DNA from 3 places in the Pseudomonas sp. NCHU5216 genome. Region 3 is predicted to be linked to each of the others. Evidence: predicted binding sites of a transcription regulator. Region 3 holds the regulator's gene; each other region holds the start of a gene.

Region 1 (4,691 bases), on a different contig from region 3:
AGGGCGATGTTCTTGGTCAGGATCTCGGTGGTGTTCTTGGCGCGTACCAGGCCGGATTCGAGCATGGCGAAGCCAGCCGCCATCCACATCACCAGTGCGCCACAGATCAGAAAGTAGAAGGTATCGAAGCCATACTGCAATGCAGTCAATGCTGTGTTGTCCATTGTTCACCTCTTGCCGGTGCGCTTATTGGTGCGCTCTTCGGTAGAAGACGCCCGGGTTGGCGCCGGGCGCGCTCCATGTGTAGGCCTGTCGGACTCCGTCAGGCCACCTGGTTCTTACAGGATGTAACCACGCTCGTTGTGCTGGGCCAGGTCGAGGCCGACGTTCTCGTCCTCTTCGCTGACGCGCAGCCCCATCACCACATCGATCACCTTGAGGATGACGAAGGTGACGATGGCGGTGTAGACCACGGTGACCAGCACGCCGACGAACTGGGTCCAGACCTGGGCGCCGATGTCTTCGACGGTGCCGAAGCCACCCAGCGCAGGCGCAGCGAACACGCCGGTGAGGATGGCGCCGACGATACCGCCGACGCCGTGCACGCCGAAGGCGTCCAGCGAGTCGTCGTAGCCCAGCTTGCGCTTGAGGCTGGTGGCGCAGAGGAAGCAGATCACGCCTGCAGCCAGGCCGATGGCCAGGGCACCCATGGGGCCTGCGGTGCCGGCTGCCGGGGTGATGGCGACCAGACCGGCCACCACGCCGGAAGCGATGCCCAGAGCACTCGGCTTACCGTGGGTCAGCCACTCGGCGAACATCCAGCCCAGCGCTGCAGCGGCGGTGGCGATCTGAGTCACCAGCATGGCCATGCCGGCGGTGCCGTTGGCGGCCACCGCAGAGCCGGCGTTGAAGCCGAACCAGCCAACCCACAGCATCGCTGCGCCGACCAGGGTGTAACCCAGGTTGTGCGGTGCCATCGGCGTGGTCGGGAAGCCCTTGCGCTTGCCCAGCACCAAGCAGGCCACCAGGCCGGCAATACCGGCGTTGATGTGCACTACGGTGCCACCGGCGAAGTCCAGCACGCCTTCGTCCCACAGGAAGGCGCCGTCACCGGACCAGACCATGTGGCAGATCGGGGCATACACCAGGGTGAACCAGACGCCCATGAACACCAGCATCGCGGAGAACTTCATGCGCTCGGCGAAGGCACCGACGATCAGCGCCGGGGTGATGATGGCGAAGGTCATCTGGAAGGTGATGAACACGCTTTCCGGGAAGGCGCTGACCAGGCTGTCGACGGTCAGGCCGCTGAGGAATGCCTTGTCCAGGCCGCCGATGAAGGAATGGAGGTTGGTGACGCCCTTCTCCATGCCTGTGGTATCGAAAGCCAGGCTGTAGCCGTAGACCACCCAGAGAATGCTGATCAGACCGGTGATGGCAAAGCATTGCATCATCACCGACAGCACGTTCTTCGAGCGCACCATGCCGGCGTAGAACAGGGCCAGGCCCGGGATGGTCATGAACAGAACCAACGCAGTGGCGGTGAGCATCCAAGCCGTGTCACCGGAATTCAGCGTCGTTTCCGCGGCCATGGCCAGGCCCGGGGAAAACAGGGACAAAAGGGCTCCAAGCCCTGCGATTTTTCGCAGAGTCATGATTTAACTCCTGGGACGATTCTGGGGGTGGGCCGACGGCTGGGCTTAGATCGCGTCGGTATCGGTTTCGCCGGTACGGATACGAATCGCCTGCTCCAGATTGACCACGAAGATCTTGCCGTCACCGATCTTGCCGGTGTTGGCCGCCTTGGTGATGGCCTCGATCACGCGATCGAGCTGATCGTCGGCGATAGCCACGTCGATCTTCACCTTGGGCAGGAAATCGACGACGTATTCGGCACCGCGGTACAGCTCGGTATGGCCCTTCTGACGGCCAAAGCCTTTGACTTCGGTAACGGTGATGCCCTGCACGCCGATTTCCGACAAGGACTCGCGCACGTCGTCCAGCTTGAACGGCTTGATGATGGCAGTGACTAGCTTCATGAAACTCTCTCCCGTGTAAGGTGGACTTGCCCCAGGAATTTTCGGCCCGTCGCAAGTCTAAGCGCAGTGTCCGGCTTTTGTAATGCACCGACCGCCCAACCTGGCCTGGCCGATACCCACCAACCGCTTCCGACGAGGCACTCCTGCGCTTCGCCTGACGCCCCGGAACTGCATCGGTGCATGCGTCATGAGGGGTTAAGCAGAAAGCTTGCCAGCTCGCTGAAAGGCCCTTTTTTTCAGGCAGTTAGCCCAGAGGACGGGATACTGGCCAGGGGCATCCCCATAGCGACCGCACCAAAATAAGGCAGGCAAGACCGCCCCATCGCCCGAAAATCGTGCAAAGCATCACGGCAAGCCAGAAAAAGCATGCGTGCTACACTGCCGCGCAACTGGATCTGGAACACAACCATGCTGCCGCCCAAAGCCCTGCTCGACACCCTCAGTAGCCACGCCTCACGCCTGTTCAGCGGCGAAAGCCCGCTGCCACGCGCCGAGTTGGAAGCCCAGTTCAAGGCCCTGCTGCAAAGCGGCTTCGCCAAGCTGGATCTGGTCAGCCGTGAGGAATTCGACAGCCAGATGGTCGTCCTGGCCCGTACCCGCGCCCGCCTGGAGGCGCTGGAAGCCAAGGTCGTCGAGCTGGAAGCCAAGCTGAACCCACCCGCCGACTGATACGGCGGGGCATGCTGATCAAGGAGCGATCATGTCCCTGGCCATCGTCCACAGCCGTGCCCAGGTCGGTGTCGAAGCACCGGCCGTCACCATCGAAGCCCATCTGGCCAACGGCCTGCCGGCCCTGACTCTGGTGGGCCTGCCGGAAACGGCGGTGAAGGAAAGCAAGGATCGGGTGCGCAGCGCCATCCTCAACGCCGCTTTCGACTTCCCCAACCGCCGCATTACCCTCAATCTGGCGCCGGCCGACCTGCCCAAGGACGGTGGCCGTTTCGACCTGGCCATCGCCCTGGGCATACTCGCCGCCAGCAGCCAGATCCCCGCTGACACGCTGGATGAATACGAATGTCTGGGTGAGCTGGCGCTTTCCGGCGCCATCCGCCCGGTGCAGGGCGTGCTGCCCGCCGCTCTGGCGGCTCGCGCGGCCGGGCGCACCCTGCTGGTGCCCCAGGCCAATGCCGAGGAAGCCAGCCTGGCTTCGGGGCTGCAGGTGATCGCCGTCGACCATCTGCTGCAGGTGGCCGGCCACCTCAACGGCAGCCAACCGCTAGCGCCGTATCAGGCCAAGGGCCTGCTCAGGCAGAGCCGGCCCTACCCCGATCTGGCCGAAGTGCAAGGCCAGTTGGCCGCCAAGCGCGCCCTGCTGGTGGCCGCGGCCGGTTCGCACAACCTCCTGCTCAGTGGCCCGCCGGGCACCGGCAAGACCTTGCTGGCCAGCCGCCTGCCGGGCCTGCTACCGCCATTGGAAGAAGACGAAGCATTGCAGGTGGCGGCAATTCATTCGGTGGCCAGCCATGCGCCCCTGCAGCACTGGCCGCAGCGCCCGTTCCGCACGCCCCATCATAGTGCTTCGGGGCCGGCGCTGGTCGGTGGCGGCAGTCGCCCGCAACCCGGCGAGATCACCCTGGCGCACCAGGGCATTCTGTTTCTCGACGAGCTACCGGAGTTCGACCGCAAGGTGCTGGAGGTGCTGCGCGAACCACTGGAAAGCGGCCATATCGTCATTGCCCGCGCCCGTGACCGGGTCAGGTTTCCCGCACGCTTCCAGCTCGTCGCGGCGATGAACCCCTGCCCTTGCGGCTATCTGGGCGACCCCAGCAACCGCTGCCGCTGCACCCCGGACCAGATCCAGCGCTACCGCGCCAAGCTGTCCGGGCCGCTGCTCGATCGCATCGACCTGCATCTGACCGTGGCCCGCGAAAGCACGGCACTGCAGGTCAGCAGCGAGGAGGGCGAAACCACCGCACAGGCCGCCGCCAAGGTGGCCGCTGCGCGCCAGCGCCAGTTGCAGCGCCAGGGCGTGGCCAATGCCTTTCTCGACCTGCCCGGCCTGCGCCAGCACTGCCATCTGCCGGACATCGACCGCCAGTGGCTGGAAAACGCCTGCGAACGCCTGGGGCTGTCGCTACGCGCCGCCCATCGTGTGCTCAAGGTGGCGCGCACCCTGGCCGACCTGGAAGGCGCCGAATCCATTGCCCGCCAGCATCTGGCCGAGGCGTTGCAGTACCGGCCCAGCCAGAGCTGACGGAATCAGTGGAAGCGCTCGACTTCCTGCCGTAGCTGCGCCGCCACCTGATCCAAGGCGCTGGCGGTCTGCGCCAGATTGGCCACCACTTCGCGCTGTTCGCCATTGGCGTGGGCGATGTTCTGCAGGTTACCGCTGAGCACGGTGGCAGTGCGGCTCTGCTCCTGGGTGGCCGTGGTGATCACGGCAAACTGTTCGCCAGCGGCGCTGCTGCGCTCGGTGATCTGCGCCAGTGCGGCAGCCACCGTGGAGTTGCGCTCGAGGCCGTCCTGCATCAGTTGCCGGCCCTGCTCCATGGTGGCGATGGCGCTGTTGGTCTCGCTCTGGATGCTGCCGATCATCGCGGAAATCTCGTTGGTCGCCTCACGGGTGCGCCCAGCCAGGTTGCGCACCTCGTCGGCGACCACGGCGAAACCACGGCCCTGTTCGCCGGCTCGTGCGGCTTCGATGGCGGCATTGAGTGCCAGCAGGTTGGTCTGGTCGGCAATCGCGGTGATCACGCTGACGATGCCGCCGAT
Region 2 (4,691 bases), on a different contig from region 3:
CCTTCGCCCCGCGCCTGCTGCGCCTGGCGCAGAACATCGCCAAGCGCTACATCAACAAGCAGATCAAGGATCCGGTGCTGCGCGCCAAGGTCACCCCGGACTACACCATGGGCTGCAAGCGCGTGCTGATCTCCAATGACTACTATCCGGCACTGGTGCAACCCAACGTCGAGGTGATCACCGACGGCATCGCCGAAATCCTGCCCCATGGCGTGCGCACCGCCGACGGCCAGGAGCGCGAGGTGGATGCCATCATCTTCGGCACCGGCTTCACCCCCAGCGACCCGCTGCCGCGCGGCACGGTGTTTGGCCGCGGTGGCGTCGACCTGCTCGACACCTGGCCGGAAGGCCCGGAAGCCTACAAGGGCACCATGACCGCCGGCTTCCCCAACCTGTTCTTCCTCATGGGGCCGAACACCGGCTTGGGCCACAACTCGATGGTGTACATGATCGAGTCGCAGATCCACTACGTGCTCGGCGCCCTGCGCCAGCTCGAAGAAGGCCAGTTGCAGAGCCTGGAACCCAAGCGCGCGGTGCAGGATGCCTTCAACCGCAAGATCCAGGGCGCGGCCCGCAATACCGTGTGGAATGCCGGCGGCTGCATGAGCTGGTACCTGCACCCGGTCAGTGGACGCAACTGCACGGTATGGCCGGGCTTCACCTGGCGCTTCCGCATGCTTACCCGTCACTTCGATGCACCGGCCTACCACTTCAGCCGCAAGAATGCCGCACATCCGGCCCAGAGCAACGCCCTTCGCACCCAGGAAGCCCAGGAGGCCAGCGCATGAAATCCTTCGAGAACAAGGTTGCCGCCATCACCGGTGCTGGCTCCGGCATCGGCCGAGCCCTGGCCTATCACCTGGCGCGCCAGGGTTGCCACTTGGCCCTGTCGGACGTGAACGTCGAAGGCCTGCGCGAAACCGTCGAACAGGCCCGCAAGCTTGGCGTCACCGTCAGTGAAACGCGGGTCGATGTCGCCGACCGTACCGCCGTCGAAGCCTGGGCCGAACAGGTGGTCAGCGAGTTCGGCCGGGTCAACGCCATCTTCAACAACGCCGGCGTGGCCCAGGGTGGCACCGTGGAAGGCAACGACTACGCCGACTACGAGTGGATCATGGGCATCAATTTCTGGGGCGTGGTCAACGGCACCAAGGCCTTCCTGCCACACCTCAAGGCTAGCGGCCAGGGCCACGTTATCAACGTTTCCAGCGTCTTCGGGCTGTTCTCGCAGCCGGGCATGAGCGGCTACAACGCCAGCAAGTTCGCCGTGCGCGGCTTCACCGAATCGCTGCGTCAGGAGCTGGACATGGCCCGCTGCGGCGTATCGGCCAGTTGCGTGCACCCTGGTGGCATCCGCACCAACATCGCCAAGACCGCGCGGATGAACGACAGCCTGGCCAAGGTCACCGGACAGGACGTGGAAAAGGCGCGCCAGCAGTTCAACGACCAGTTGCTGCGCACCACGCCGGAACAGGCGGCCAAGGTCATCGTCAATGGCGTATTGGCCAACAAGCGGCGCATCCTCATCGGCGGCGACGCCCATGCCCTGGACTGGATGCAGCGCAGCATGCCGGCGCTGTACCAGCGCCTGGTCACCTTCAGCATGGGCCTGGCGGCGCGCTTCGCGCCCAAGGGCAAGGGTGCGAGCAAGACACGCGAAGCGACCGAGTAGCACTCTGGCAGCCGCTTGCTCGTTCAGCCAAGTGGTATAGCCTCACAGACTGTGTGAAAACTACTACGCTTGCTCATGCTGCGTTAAAAAACAGCTCAAAATGCTCATTTACAACTCGTAAACTGCGCTTTTTCGCCGTTTTTTGCCTTGCCTGACCTGCGCTCGCTACGTTTTCACACGGTCTGCTCAGGGCCCGTTGGGTAACGGGCCTTTGAAATCTTCACCGTCCCTGGTCGTGATGACCGTGGACGGTGAGGTCTCGACACATGGGTTTCCCCACACATCGCAGACACCCAACACAGCAATACGGGCCAACACAGGCTTGTCCCCTTCGTTTCACCTCCGAGATCCATCCCAAGCACTGGCACATGCTTTGCTTCGCCACAGGGCAAAAGCGTCCTCCAATGGCGGAAAGACGCATTCGACAATGGCGTCGTACCCGTCGGCCGTGACAGGCTGGCAGGACGACGCTTTTTTATGGCCTGGCCTTTCAGGCCACCCCGGATGTCGAGCAGGAACGATGCCCCATGAGTGAACATGACACCCCGCGCAATGACGCCCTGGTCTGGAGCCATGGCAGCGATGCACCGGAAAAGAGCGCCCTGAATATCGGTTTCATGGCCTTGAGCGATTCCGCCTCGGTGATCGTCGCCGCGACTCAGGGCTTTGCCGAAAAGCATGGCCTGAGCCTGCGCCTGCAACGCCAGGCATCCTGGTCTGCCCTGCGTGATCGCCTGGTCAGCGGCGAGCTGGATGCCGCCCACAGCCTCTACGGCCTGATCTATGGCGTGCAACTGGGCCTGGGCGGCGCGCCGGTCACCGACATGGCGGTACTCATGGGGCTGAACCAGAACGGCCAGAGCATCAACCTCTCGCATGGGCTGCAACAGGCGGGCGTGACCAGCAGTGAGGCACTGCGCGAGTACGTGCACCAGCATGAAGCAAAACTCACCTTCGCCCAGACCTTTCCCACCGGCACCCATGCCATGTGGCTGTACTACTGGCTGGCCAGCCAGGGCATCCACCCGCTGCGCGACGTGCGCAGCGTCGTGGTGCCGCCGCCGCAGATGGTCGAGCACCTCAAGGCCAGGCGTATCGACGGTTTCTGCGTCGGTGAGCCGTGGACGGCCAAGGCCGTGGAAGACAATCTCGGCTGCATGCTCACCACCACCCAGGCGATCTGGCCGGACCATCCGGAAAAGGTGCTGGGTTGCACGCGCAGCTTCGTCGAAGAGAACCCCAACACTGCACGGGCCCTGATCAGCGCCGTGCTGGAGGCCAGTCGCTTCATCGACGAAAACGAGGAAAACCGCCGCGGCACGGCGCAACTGCTGAGCAGCAGCGCCTATGTCGACGCGCCGCTGTCGGCGATCCTGCCGCGCTTTCTCGGCCAGTATCAGGACGGCCTCGGCAATGCCTGGCAGGACGCCCATCGCCTGCGTTTCCACGCCGACGGCGCGGTCAACCTGCCCTATCTGTCGGATGCCATGTGGTTCATGACCCAGTTCCGTCGCTGGGGCCTGCTGCGTGACGACCCGGATTACCTGGGAGTGGCCCAGGCGGTTCAGCAACTGCAGATCTATCGCCAGGCGGCGGAGGCACTGGGCATCGCCTGCCCCGAGCCCATGCGCGGTTGCGCCCTGCAGGGCGGCCCCTACTGGGACGGCAGCGATCCGGCCGGTTACGCCCGCAGCTTCGCCCTGCATGCCCTGGCCGACGCGCCAGCGCTCAGCGCCTGATCAGCGGGAGAGCTGCCATGCTGCGTATCCTGCTGATCAACGACACACCGAAAAAGGTCGGCCGCCTCAAGAGCGCCCTGACCGAAGCCGGCTTCGAGGTGATCGACGAGTCCGGCCTGACCATCGACCTGCCGGCGCGGGTGGAAGCCGTGCGCCCCGATGTCATTCTCATCGACACCGAGTCCCCGGGGCGGGACGTGATGGAACAGGTGGTACTGGTCAGCCGTGACCAGCCCCGGCCCATCGTCATGTTCACCGACGAGCACGACCCCGGCGTGATGCGTCAGGCGATCCAGAGCGGTGTCAGCGCCTACATAGTCGAGGGCATTCACGCCCAGCGTCTGCAGCCGATCCTCGACGTGGCCATGGCCCGTTTCGAGAGCGACCAGGCCCTGCGTGCCCAGTTGCAGGCGCGCGAAGCGCAACTGGCCGAACGCAAGCGCATCGAACTGGCCAAGGGCCTGCTGATGAAGATGAAGAGTTGCAACGAGGAAGAGGCCTACACCCTGATGCGCCGCCAGGCCATGAGCCGCCAGCAGAAGCTGATCCAGGTGGCCGAACAGATCATCGCCATGCACGACATGCTGGGAGGCTGAGCGACTGTACCGCCAGAACAGTTCACTGTACCGGTACGGACTGTATCACTCAGGCAACTGTTATGGACGTCTTCGCCGGCGCCTGTGTATGCCCCTCTCCGCGAGCCTCGGCTAGGGTAGATAGCCCCTAGCCGAGGACTCCCACATGAGCGAACACGAACTGCTGGCCGAAGCTGACCGCCGCGCCCTGGCCTATCTGGAAAGCATCGCCACACGCCGGGTGTTTCCCGACTCCGAGGCGATTGCCGCCCTGGGCGCTTTCGACCAGCCGCTGCCGACCCAGGGCAACGACGCCACACAGGTGTTGCGCCAGCTCGATGAGATTGGCTCACCGGCGACGGTGGCAAGCAATGCAGCACGCTACTTCGGCTTCGTCATCGGCGCCACGCTGCCGGCCGCCGCTGCGGCCGAGCGCCTGGTGCTGGCCTGGGATCAATGCGCCTCCTCCTTCGACAACTCGCCCGCCGCCGACCGCATCGAGAAGGCCGCCGCCCGCTGGGTGCTGGAGAGCCTCCGCCTGCCCGCTGCAAGCGCCATCGGCTTCGGCACCAGCGCCACCGCCTGCACCCTCGCCTGCCTCAGCGCCGCCCGCCGCGCCCTGCTCGCGCGCAAGGGCTGGGACTTCGACGGCGACGGTCTGATGGGCGCGCCGGAGGTGCGTGTGGTGGTCTCCGCCAGCGTGCA
Region 3 (4,691 bases):
TTAGCTGAGGTCGCGGTGGCGAACCTGGACGTTCTTCAGCGAATGCTTGAGGGCTTCGCTCAGGCGTGTGGCCAGGTACACCGAACGATGGTGCCCGCCCGTGCAGCCGATGGCGATGGTCACGTAGGCGCGGTTGCTGGCGGCGAAGCGCGGCAACCACTTCTCCAGGTAAGTGAGAATGTCCTGATACATCTCTTCGACCTCCGGTTGTGCCGCCAGATACTCGACGACCGGCTGATCGAGGCCGGAAAAATCGCGCAGCTCCGGCTTCCAGTAGGGGTTGGGCAGGCAGCGGGCATCGAATACCAGGTCGGCATCGACCGGCATGCCACGCTTGAAACCGAAGGATTCGACGAGAAAGGCCGTACCGCTCTGCGTCTGCCCGAGCAGGCGCAGTTTGAGGGTGTCGCGCAACTGGTAGAGATTCAGGCGCGTGGTGTCGATCTTCAGGTCGGCCAGGTCGATGATTGGCGCCAGCAACTGGCTTTCGTAGGCGATGGCTTCGGCCAGCGAGCGATTGTCGTTGGTCAGCGGGTGGCGCCGACGAGTTTCCGAGAAGCGCTTGAGCAGGGTGTCGTCTTCGGCGTCGAGGTAGAGCACCTCGCAGCGAATGCCGTGCTTGTGTACTTCTTCTAGCAGTTCGGGAAAGCGCCGTAGCTGGCTGAGCAGGTTGCGTGCGTCGATGGAGACCGCGACCTGCGGCAGCATCAGGTCACTATGCGGCAGGAAACGTTCGGCCAGATCCGGCAGCAGGCTGGCCGGCAGGTTGTCGATGCAGTAGAAACCGTTGTCTTCGAGTACATCGAGGGCAGTGCTCTTGCCGGAGCCGGAGCGACCGCTGACGATGATCAGGCGCATGGTTATTGACCGTTCTGGATGTCCACGACCACCTGGTAGAGCGCTTCGCTGGTCGGTGCCTGGCGCAGGCGTTCGCGCACGTCCTGGCGGTCGAGCATGCTGGCGATCTGGCGCAGGAGTTCGAGGTGGGCGTCGGTGGCGGCTTCCGGTACCAGCAGGACGAACAGCAGATCGACCGGCGCGCCGTCGATGGCGTCGAAGTCGACCGCCGTGTCCAGGCGCAACAGGGCGCTGATCGGTGCGCTGCAGCCGGCCAGGCGACAGTGGGGGATGGCGATGCCGTTGCCGAAGCCGGTGGAGCCGAGCTTCTCGCGGGCGATGAGGCTTTCGTAGATGTCCTGATTGTCCAGCTCGTCGAGGTCGCGGGCGACCAGGCTGGCAATCTGTTCGAGCACGCGCTTCTTGCTGCCGCCCGGCACGTTCACCAGGGAACGGCCGGGGGTCAGGATATTTTCAAGTCGGATCATGGAAGGGAAATGTCAGCGGGCTGTGGCGCCTTGCAGGCGATCGAGCTGCTTTTCCTTGTGCTTGATGAGTTGACGGTCGAGTTTGTCTGCCAGCAGGTCGATGGCGGCGTACATGTCGTTATGTTCGGCGTTGGCGACGACCTCACCGCCAGCAACGTGAAGGGTGGCTTCGATCTTCTGCTTGAGCTTTTCGACCTCCATGGTCACCTGAACGTTGGTGATCTTGTCGAAGTGGCGTTCCAGTCGGCCGAGTTTCTCGCCGATGTAGTCACGCAGGGCGTCGGTCACATCCAGCTGATGTCCACTGATGTTGACTTGCATACCGCTTTCTCCTTGTTGCCTTGTGTAAGAGATGGGCCTGACTTGAGGCCCACCACCGGAACACTGTGGCCCGCTCGCCATGGGCGAACAGTCGATCTTGCTTACATCAGTCGCTTGCGTTCGCTGGAGGGGGCGATACCGAGGGATTCGCGGTACTTGGCCACCGTGCGACGGGCGACTTGGATGCCTTGTGCCTCCAGTAAACCAGCGATCTTGCTGTCGCTCAACGGCTTTTTCGCGTTTTCCGCGGCCACCAGTTTCTTGATGATGGCGCGGATCGCCGTCGACGAGCATTCGCCGCCTTCGGAGGTGCTGACGTGGCTGGAGAAGAAGTATTTCAGCTCGTAAATGCCACGCGGGGTATGCATGAATTTCTGCGTGGTTACGCGCGAGATGGTCGACTCGTGCATGCCCACCGCCTCGGCGATGTCGTGCAGCACCAGGGGCTTCATGGCCTCGTCGCCATAGTCGAGAAAGCCGCGTTGGTGCTCGACGATCTGCGTGGCCACCTTCATCAGGGTCTCGTTGCGGCTCTGCAGGCTCTTGATGAACCAGCGCGCCTCCTGCAACTGGTTGCGCATGAAGGTGTTGTCGGCGCTGGAGTCGGCGCGTTTGACGAAGCCGGCGTACTGCGCGTTGACGCGCAGGCGCGGCATGGCTTCCTGGTTCAGTTCCACCAGCCAGCGGCCGTTGTGCTTGCGCACGATGACGTCCGGCACCACGTATTCCGGCTCGCTGGATTCGATCTGCGAACCGGGGCGCGGGTTGAGGCGCTGGATCAGTTCGATGACCTGCTTGAGCTCGTCTTCCTTGAGCTTGGTGCGGCGCATGAGCTGGGCGTAATCGCGGCTGCCGAGCAGTTCCAGGTGCTCGCTGACCAGGCGTTGGGTATCGCTCAGCCAGGGCGTGCTGGCGGGGAGCTGGCGCAGTTGCAACAGCAGGCACTCGCGCAGGTCGCGGGCGCCGATGCCGGCCGGCTCGAACTGCTGGATGCGGTGCAGTACCACTGCGACTTCATCCAGTTCGATATCCAGTTCGGGGTCGAAGGACTCGGTCACTTCCTCGAGGGTTTCTTCGAGGTAGCCATCGTTGTTGATGCAGTCGATCAGGGTGGCGGCGATCAGTCGATCCTTGTCCGACATCGGCGCCAGGTTCAGTTGCCAGAGCAGATGGCTGTGCAGGCTCTCGCCGCTGGAGGTACGGGTGGTGAAGTCCCACTCGTCATCGTCGTTGCTCGGCAGGCTGCTGGCGCTGGTCTGGTAGATGTCTTCCCAGGCGGTATCGACCGGCAGCTCGTTGGGGATGCGCTCGTTCCACTCGCCATCTTCGAGGTTGTCCACGCTCGGTGTGGTTTCCTGGAAGCTGTCTTCCTTGGCTTGAGCGGGTGCGGCGCTTTCCGCACCGTCGGCCATCGGGTCGCTGTTGTCGAAGTCGTCGCCGTCTTCCTGGCGCTCGAGCATGGGGTTGGATTCCAGCGCCTCCTGAATTTCCTGCTGCAGATCCAGGGTAGACAGTTGGAGGAGGCGGATGGCCTGTTGCAGCTGCGGGGTCATCGTCAGCTGCTGGCCCATCTTGAGGACTAGCGATGGTTTCATTGCAGACCTTAATTTACCGGCGAGTTACGCCTTCCACATCAGGGCGCCGAAGCGCCGCCAGGAAGCAAATTATATGCCTGAAAATCTCGTCCTTGCCTAGGGGCTGTCCTATTTCCGTCATCTAAATATGGATGTTTTACAGACGGAACTCGTGGCCCAGATAAACCTCTTTCACCGTCTGGTTGGCGAGGATGGTCTCGGCGTCGCCTTCGGCAATCAGTTGGCCATCGTTGACGATGTAGGCCGTTTCGCAGATGTCCAGGGTCTCGCGTACGTTGTGATCGGTGATGAGAATGCCGATACCCTTGGTCTTGAGGTGATGGATGATCTGTTTGATGTCCCCCACCGAGATCGGGTCGACACCGGCGAAGGGTTCGTCGAGCAGGATGAACTTGGGGTTGGTGGCCAGGGCGCGGGCGATTTCCACGCGACGCCGTTCACCACCGGACAGGCTCATGCCCAGGTTGCCCGAGATGTGGTGGATGTGGAATTCCTGCAGCAGGTTCTCCAGCTCCGCCTGGCGCCCGGCGCGGTCGAGATCCTTGCGCGTTTCGAGGATGGCCATGATGTTGTCGGCCACCGACAGCTTGCGGAAGATCGAGGCTTCCTGCGGCAGGTAGCCGATACCAGCGCGGGCACGACCATGCATGGGCTGGTGGCTGACGTCGAGGTCGTCGATCAGCACACGTCCCTGGTCGGCCTGCACCAGGCCGACGATCATGTAGAAGCAGGTGGTCTTGCCGGCACCGTTGGGGCCGAGCAGGCCGACGATCTGGCCGCTCTCGATGTTCAGGCTGACGTCGCGTACGACCTGGCGGCCCTTGTAGCTCTTGGCCAGGTGTTGGGCTTTGAGAATGGCCATTACTGCTGTTGATCCGCGGGTTTGTTCTTGGGTTGGATGACCATGTCGATGCGCGGACGCGGCACGCTGACGTTGTTGCCGGTGGCGCGTCCTGCGTTGACGATCTGGCGGCGGGTGTCGTAGACGATCTTCTCGCCCTCGAAGGTATTGCCTTCCTGGATCACCTTGGCCTGGTCGATCAGCACGATGCGTTCGTTGCTGGCGAAGTACTGGATGGTCTTGCCGTAGGCCTTGACGATTTCCTTGTCCACGGCGGGCTTCTGCTCGTAGTAGGCGAGGTTGCCCACCGAGGTGAACACGTCGATGTCGCCGCTGGCGGTCTGGGTGATGGTCACGGTGTCGCCAGTGATCTTCAGGGTACCCTGAGTGATGATCACGTCGCCGCGATAGACCGCCACGCCCTGCTTGTCATCCAGTTCGGCGGTATCGGCCTGGATGCGGATCGGCTGGTCGCGATCGGAGGGCAGAGCCCAGGCAGCCGCGCTTCCCAATGCGGCGCCGAGGCTGAGAATCAGGGGGAGGGTGTTAACGAACCTCATGCTGGCCTCTTACGTTGGACAGCAGGAGCATCCTGCCGTCATTCAAGTA

The links. The regulator sigma-54, encoded in region 3, starts transcription at its own class of promoters, with help from an activator protein. The targets are predictions, from matches to a motif close to ANTGGCATNNANNTTGCTNT.
Region 1: glnK (P-II family nitrogen regulator) is a predicted target of sigma-54. The motif match lies at 2,176-2,195, and genes of this name have one in related genera.
Region 2: ACSVIK_RS04125 (CmpA/NrtA family ABC transporter substrate-binding protein) is a predicted target of sigma-54. The motif match lies at 2,033-2,052, and genes of this name have one in related genera.

The regions. Positions count from the first base shown of each region.
Region 1 is NZ_JBQLIX010000068.1:2,332-7,022, forward strand. Features, by position in the region: gene ACSVIK_RS25405 (ammonium transporter) at 1-164, opposite strand, end outside; gene ACSVIK_RS25410 (ammonium transporter) at 279-1,595, opposite strand; gene glnK (P-II family nitrogen regulator) at 1,641-1,979, opposite strand; gene ACSVIK_RS25420 (accessory factor UbiK family protein) at 2,388-2,648, shown strand; gene ACSVIK_RS25425 (YifB family Mg chelatase-like AAA ATPase) at 2,680-4,173, shown strand; gene ACSVIK_RS25430 (methyl-accepting chemotaxis protein) at 4,179-4,691, opposite strand, start outside.
Region 2 is NZ_JBQLIX010000003.1:212,408-217,098, forward strand. Features, by position in the region: gene ACSVIK_RS04115 (flavin-containing monooxygenase) at 1-788, shown strand, start outside; gene ACSVIK_RS04120 (SDR family NAD(P)-dependent oxidoreductase) at 785-1,672, shown strand; gene ACSVIK_RS04125 (CmpA/NrtA family ABC transporter substrate-binding protein) at 2,200-3,411, shown strand; gene ACSVIK_RS04130 (ANTAR domain-containing response regulator) at 3,429-4,007, shown strand; gene ACSVIK_RS04135 (pyridoxal phosphate-dependent decarboxylase family protein) at 4,153-4,691, shown strand, end outside.
Region 3 is NZ_JBQLIX010000034.1:18,172-22,862, reverse strand. Features, by position in the region: gene rapZ (RNase adapter RapZ) at 1-858, opposite strand; gene ptsN (PTS IIA-like nitrogen regulatory protein PtsN) at 861-1,325, opposite strand; gene hpf (ribosome hibernation-promoting factor, HPF/YfiA family) at 1,338-1,646, opposite strand; gene ACSVIK_RS20035 (RNA polymerase factor sigma-54) at 1,748-3,241, opposite strand; gene lptB (LPS export ABC transporter ATP-binding protein) at 3,378-4,103, opposite strand; gene lptA (lipopolysaccharide transport periplasmic protein LptA) at 4,103-4,642, opposite strand; gene lptC (LPS export ABC transporter periplasmic protein LptC) at 4,629-4,691, opposite strand, start outside.